DNA from 2 places in the Streptomyces sp. NBC_01515 genome. Region 2 is predicted to be linked to the other one. Evidence: riboswitches for the same ligand, from Rfam matches in the RefSeq annotation. Region 2 holds a riboswitch; the other holds the start of a gene.
The links. A riboswitch is a leader RNA that binds a small molecule or an ion and turns the genes downstream of it on or off. The one in region 2 is predicted to bind cobalamin.
Positions count from the first base shown of each region.

Region 1: linked by a shared signal. The riboswitch ahead of metE (5-methyltetrahydropteroyltriglutamate--homocysteine S-methyltransferase) and the one ahead of OG407_RS13825 (cobalamin biosynthesis protein) in region 2 are both predicted to bind cobalamin.

Region 1 is NZ_CP109416.1:8,813,317-8,816,706, reverse strand. Features, by position in the region: gene scpA (methylmalonyl-CoA mutase) at 1-407, shown strand, start outside; gene meaB (methylmalonyl Co-A mutase-associated GTPase MeaB) at 404-1,387, shown strand; cobalamin riboswitch at 1,503-1,729, shown strand; gene metE (5-methyltetrahydropteroyltriglutamate--homocysteine S-methyltransferase) at 1,867-3,390, shown strand, end outside.
Region 2 is NZ_CP109416.1:3,123,140-3,126,529, forward strand. Features, by position in the region: gene OG407_RS13815 (anion permease) at 1-910, shown strand, start outside; gene OG407_RS13820 (hypothetical protein) at 945-1,166, shown strand; cobalamin riboswitch at 1,301-1,443, shown strand; gene OG407_RS13825 (cobalamin biosynthesis protein) at 1,543-2,484, shown strand; gene OG407_RS13830 (cobyric acid synthase) at 2,481-3,390, shown strand, end outside.

The sequences.
Region 1 (3,390 bases), 5.7 Mb from region 2:
GTCGCCCCCGCATCCTGGTCGCCAAGATGGGCCAGGACGGCCACGACCGCGGCCAGAAGGTGATCGCCACCGCCTTCGCCGACCTCGGTTTCGACGTCGACGTCGGCCCGCTGTTCCAGACCCCCGGCGAGGTGGCCCGCCAGGCGGTCGAGGCGGACGTACACATCGTCGGGGTGTCGTCCCTCGCCGCCGGACACCTCACCCTCGTACCGGCGTTGAAGGAATCCCTCGCCGAGGAGGGCCGCGAGGACATCATGATCGTGGTCGGCGGAGTCATCCCACCCCAGGACGTCCCCACCCTCCTGGAGATGGGCGCGGCGGCCGTGTTCCCGCCCGGGACAGTGATCCCGGACGCGGCCTACGACCTCGTACAGCGCCTGGCCGCCGACCTCGGGCACACCCCGTGATCGAGGTCGACACCTATGTGAAGGGCGTACTCGACGGCAAGCGGGCCCTGGTGGCCCGCGCCATCACCCTCGTCGAGTCGACCAAACCCCAACACCGGGTCATGGCCCAGGAGTTGCTGACCGAACTCCTCCCGCACAGCGGCCAGGCCCGCCGGATCGGCATCAGCGGCGTACCGGGCGTCGGCAAGTCGACCTTCATCGACGCGTTCGGCACACTGCTGACCTCACAGGGCTTCCGGGTCGCGGTGCTGGCCGTGGACCCGTCGTCGACCCGCACGGGCGGCTCGATCCTCGGCGACAAGACCCGCATGGAACGCCTGGCCGTGGACCCGGCCGCCTTCGTCCGCCCCTCCCCCACCGCCGGCACGCTGGGCGGCGTGGCGAAGGCGACCCGCGAGTCCATCGTGGTGATGGAGGCGGCGGGCTACGACGTCGTCCTCGTCGAGACGGTAGGCGTGGGCCAGTCGGAAACGGCGGTCGCCAACATGGTCGACTCCTTCCTGTTGTTGACCCTGGCCCGCACCGGCGACCAATTACAGGGCATCAAGAAGGGCGTCCTGGAACTGGCGGACGTCATCGCCGTCAACAAGGCGGACGGCCCGCACGAGCGCGACGCGAAGAGCGCGGCACGTGAACTGGCAGGCGCACTACGGCTGATGCATCCCGCCGACGCGGCCTGGACCCCGCCGGTACTGAGCTGCAGCGCACGCGAGGGCACCGGCCTGGACACGGTCTGGGAACGCCTGGAACAACACCGCTCACTGCTGGACTCCACGGGCCGCCTGGCTGCCAAACGCAGCGAGCAGCAGGTGGACTGGACATGGACGATGGTCCGAGAAGAACTCCTGGGCCGCCTGCACTCAGATCCGACGGTCCGCGCGCTGGCTCCGGACCTCGAACGCCAGGTACGCGAGGGCGAGTTGACAGCAACCCTGGCGGCCGAGCAAATCCTCCGAGCCTTCGGAACCCCGCCCAACTGACCCCACCCTGTTTTTTAGGGGCGCGGGGCTGTATCGATTTGCGGCTCCGCCGCGTGGGCGCGACCAGCCCCCACCGGCCGTCAGCCAAAAATCGACGCACCCACCCCAAACCCTTTAGGCTGGCCGCGCAGCTGGTTCGCCCCGTCAGCCAGACGGACGCGTCGCAAGAGGGAACCCGGTGAGATTCCGGGACTGCCCCGCAGCGGTAAGCGGGAACGACCGCCGTCATACGCACTGGGCCCCACAACAGGACCTGGGAAGCGACGGCCAGTAGGTGACCTCCGGTCCAAACGGAGGCCGTGCCCGCAAGTCCGAAGACCTGCCACCTGCCCGCACGCGAAGCATTCGCGCGCGGAATCCCGGTGACCTCGTGGGCGGGTCGGCGTACACACGGGCGGTCACCATCCCCCGGTCTACGAACCTTCGCGCTCACGTCCCGACACCGGGATCCAGGGAGATATCTCGCGAAGGAGATTTCCGTGACACCGAAGTCCGCAGCCGCGGCAGCACGGGCCACCGTCTACGGCTACCCCCGCCAGGGCAAGGGCCGAGAACTCAAGAAGGCCATCGAGGGCTACTGGAAGGGCCGCGTCGACGCCGACGCCCTCCGGGCCACCGCAGCCGAACTGCGCCGCACGAACTGGCAGCAACTGGCCGAGGCCGGCATCCACGAGGTCCCGACCGGCGACTTCTCGTACTACGACCACGTCCTCGACACCACCGTCATGGTCGGCGCCATCCCCGAACGCCACCGCGCCGCCGTCGAACTCGACGCGCTGGACGGCTACTTCGCGATGGCGCGCGGCACGCAGGACGTGGCGCCGCTGGAGATGACGAAGTGGTTCGACACCAACTACCACTACCTCGTGCCCGAGTTGGGCCCGGACACCGTCTTCACCACCGACTCCACCAAGCAGGTGGCGGAGTTGAAGGAGGCTCTCGCCCTGGGCCTGACCGCCCGCCCGGTGCTCGTCGGCCCGGTCACCTACCTCCTGCTCGCCAAGCCCGCGCCCGGGGTGGCCACGGACTTCGATCCGCTGACCCTCCTGGACCGGCTGCTGCCCGTGTACGCCGAGGTCCTCGCCGACCTGCGCGCGGCGGGCGCGGAATGGGTGCAGCTCGACGAACCCGCCCTGGTCCAGGACCGCACCCCGGCCGAACTCAGCGCCACCACCCGCGCGTACCGCGACCTCGGCGCCCTCACGGACCGGCCGAAGCTGCTGATCGCCTCGTACTTCGACCGGCTCGGCGACGCGCTGCCGGTCCTCGCGAAGGCGCCCGTGGAGGGCCTCGCGCTCGACTTCACCGAGGCCGCCGCCGCCAACCTGGACGACCTCGCCTCCGTAGGCGGACTGCCCGGCAAGCGGCTGATCGCGGGCGTGGTCAACGGCCGTAACGTCTGGGTCAACGACCTCACCAAGTCCCTTGCCACACTGGGCACGTTGCTCGGTCTGGCCGACCGGGTCGACGTGGCCGCCTCCTGCTCGCTGCTCCATGTGCCGCTCGACGCGACCGCCGAGCGGGACATCGAGCCGCAGATCCTGCGCTGGCTCGCGTTCGCACGGCAGAAGACGGCCGAGATCGTCACGCTCGCCAAGGGATTGACCCAGGGCACCGACACGATCACCGCCGAACTCGCCGCCAACCGCGCCGACTTGGCCTCCCGAGCCGGTTCGGCGCTCACCAGCGACCCGGCCGTACGGGCGCGGGCCGCCGCGGTCACGGATGCCGACGGCCGCCGCTCCCAGCCGTACGACGAGCGGACTTCGGCGCAGCGTGCGCATCTCGGGCTGCCGCCGCTGCCGACGACCACGATCGGCTCGTTCCCGCAGACCGCCGAACTGCGCACCGCGCGGGCCGACTTGAGGGCGCGGCGGATCGACACGGCCGGTTACGAGGAGCGGATCAGGGCGGAGATCGGCGAGGTCATCTCCTTCCAGGAGAAGACCGGCCTGGACGTCCTCGTGCACGGCGAGCCCGAACGCAACGACATGGTCCAGTAC
Region 2 (3,390 bases):
CGCCTCGGCCGGCACCGGCGCGGTCCACGGCGACGTCCTGGTCACCAAGGTCCTGCTCCCGGCGGTCGCCGCCCCGATCGTCGCGGGCATCGCGGCGATGCTCGCCACCCGCTTCTCCTACGCCCTGAGCCGCAACGCCGGGGGCAAGGCCGCCGACAGGGGCTTCCGCGCCGGCCAGATCGCCTCCGCCGGACTGGTCTCGCTGGCCCACGGCACGAACGACGCGCAGAAGACGATGGGCATCATCACCCTGGCCCTGATCGCCGGCGGCTCCATCGCCCCCGACTCGGACCCGCCCACCTGGGTCATCCTCTCCGCGGGCCTCGCCATCGCGATGGGCACCTACATCGGCGGCTGGCGCATCATCCGCACCATGGGCAAGGGCCTGACCGACCTCCAGCCGCAGCAGGGCTTCGCCGCCCAGACCAGCGCCGCCGCGGTCATCCTGGCCTCCTCGCACATCGGCTTCTCGCTCTCCACCACGCACGCCGTCTCCGGCTCGGTGATGGGCGCGGGCCTCGGCCGCAAGGGCGGGGTCGTCCGCTGGTCGACCGCGACCCGGATGTTCGTCGCCTGGGGTCTGACGCTGCCGGCCGCCGCGCTGGTCGGCGCGCTCGCCGAGTCCGTGACCGACCTCGGCGACTGGGGCACCGCGCTGGTGGCCGTCTTCCTGGTCGCCTCCAGCGCCGGCATCTGGCTGCTCTCCCGCCGCCAGGTCGTCGACGCCTCGAACGTCAACGAGATCGACGAACCGGCCGGCGTGATCACCACCGCGATCGCCGCCGTGACCCCGCCGCCCCCGTCGGTCGCCCTCTCCGAAGGCCTCACGGCGACGATCCCCTCGCCGCCCGTGAACCCGGCCCCCATCGTGCAGTCCGACCCGGCGACACCGCCGGCCGCCGCCGTCTGAGCCCCGCGCCCCGGACACGAAGGAACGAATCAGCATGCACATCGACTGGGCAGCCCTCGGCTCCGTCTTCGGCGTCAGCCTCGTCGCCACCGTCTCCCTGGTGGCCGTCTTCACCCTCGGCATCGTCGGCCTCTCCCGCCGCGAACGCGCCACCGCCCAGGGCGACTCCGCGCCCCTCGCCCTGACCGGCGCGTACGCCTGCTTCGCGGCCTGCGCGGCGGCGGTGGCGTACGGGATCTATCTGATCGTGGCCTGACCGGCCGCCAGTCGAACGGAACGTGGGGTGCGGGACGGATCGCCGTCCCGCACCCCACGTCCGCGTGACCCCTCCGATCCCTCGCGTGTGGGCATCAGCACACTCCGTCCCCGCAGGTCAACAGCAAGTTGACGGCCCTTCCAACAGCATGGTGGACTGCCGGAGCCATATACGGCGGCAGGAGAGGAAGCCGGTGCGAATCCGGCGCGGTCCCGCCACTGTCACCGGGGTAGACACCCCCGGGAGCCAGGAACTCTCACCGCCGGTCTCGTCGAACCAGGGCGTGGACACCCTGAGTGAGGACATATCGCCATGCTCGGCTGTCGTTCGAGGTCCCGTACCCGCACCGTGTCCGATCCAGCGATCGGCTGACCCGATGCGTGCCGATCGCGTCTTCGCGTACGGCGCCGCCGCCGGCCTCCTCGGTGACCACCTGCTCGGCGATCCCCGCCGCGGGCATCCGGTCGCCGCCTTCGGCCGTGCCGCGGGCGCCGTGGAACAGGTGCTGTGGCGCGACCACCGGGGCTGGGGCGCCCTGCACACCGCCGTGTGCGTCGGTGGCACCATCACCCTCGCCGCCGCGGCCACTTCGGCCCTACGACCGTCCCGTACGGCCTCTGCCGCCCTCACCGCCGCCGCCACCTGGGCCGTCGTCGGCGGGACCTCCCTCGCGCGCGAGGCCGGGGTCATCGGGCGGGCGCTGGAGGCCGGTGACATCGACGGTGCGCGGGCCCGGCTCCCCCACCTCTGCGGGCGGGACCCGCAGTCCCTCGACGCCGACGGGATCGCCCGGGCCGTCGTCGAGTCCGTCGCCGAGAACACCTCCGACGCGGTCGTCGGCGCCCTGGTCTGGGGCGGCATCGCGGGCGTCCCGGGCCTGGTCGGCTTCCGGGCCGTGAACACCCTCGACGCGATGGTCGGCCACAAGTCGGCCAAGTACCGCCGCTACGGCTGGGCTTCGGCCCGCCTCGACGACGTCGCCGGCTGGCCGGGCGCCCGCCTCACCGCCGCCCTCGCGACCGTCGCGGGCGGCGACCCGCGCGGCGCCGCCCGCGCCTGGCGCACCGACGCCCGCAAACACCCCAGCCCCAACGCAGGCCCCGTGGAGGCCTCCTTCGCGGGAGCCCTCGGCGTACGCCTCGGCGGGACGCTCTCCTACGGCGGCCGGGTCGAGCACCGGCCCGTGCTGAACGGCGACGGACGCGCCGTCGCCGTACCGGACATCGCGCGTGCCGTACGGCTGTCCCGGCGCGTCGGTCTGCTCGCGCTCGGGGTCAGTGTCGCCGGGCGGCTGCTGGTGAAGGGGCTGAAGTCATGAGCGGCGGTGGGTTGTTGGTGGCCGGCACCACCTCGGACGCCGGGAAGAGTGTCGTCACCGCCGGGATCTGCCGGTGGCTGGTGCGGCAGGGTGTGAAGGTCGCGCCGTTCAAGGCGCAGAACATGTCCCTGAATTCGTTCGTGACGCGCGAGGGTGCCGAGATCGGGCGGGCGCAGGCCATGCAGGCCCAGGCGTGCCGGATCGAGCCGACCGCGCTGATGAATCCCGTGCTGCTGAAGCCGGGCAGCGACCGCACCAGCCAAGTCGTGCTGATGGGCAGGCCCGTTGGCGAGATGAGTGCCCGCGGCTATCACGGCGGGCGGCAAGAGGCCCTGCTCGGGACCGTGTTGGACTGTCTCGCCGAGTTGCGGGGCACGTATGACGCGGTGATCTGTGAGGGGGCCGGTTCGCCCGCGGAGATCAATCTGCGGCGGACCGACATCGTGAACATGGGCATCGCGCGCAATGCCCGACTGCCCGTGCTCGTGGTCGGCGACATCGACCGCGGGGGCGTCTTCGCCTCCTTCTTCGGGACCGTCGCGCTGCTCAGCCCCGAGGACCAGGCCTTCGTCGCCGGGTTCCTCGTCAACAAGTTCCGGGGCGATGTATCGCTGCTGGAACCGGGGTTGGAGATGCTGCTCGGCCTCACCGGGCGGCGGACGTACGGCGTGCTGCCGTTCCGGCACGGGCTCGGGATCGACGAGGAGGACGGGCTGCGGATCTCGCTGCGCGGCACCGTGCGCGAGTCGAACACCGCGCCGCCGGTCGGCGAGGACGTGCTGCGGGTCGCCGTCTGCGCGATCCCCCTCATGTCCAACTTCACCGACGTGGACGCGTTGGCCGCCGAACCGGGTGTCGTGGTGCGGTTCGTGGACCGGCCGGAGGAGCTGGCCGACGCGGACCTCG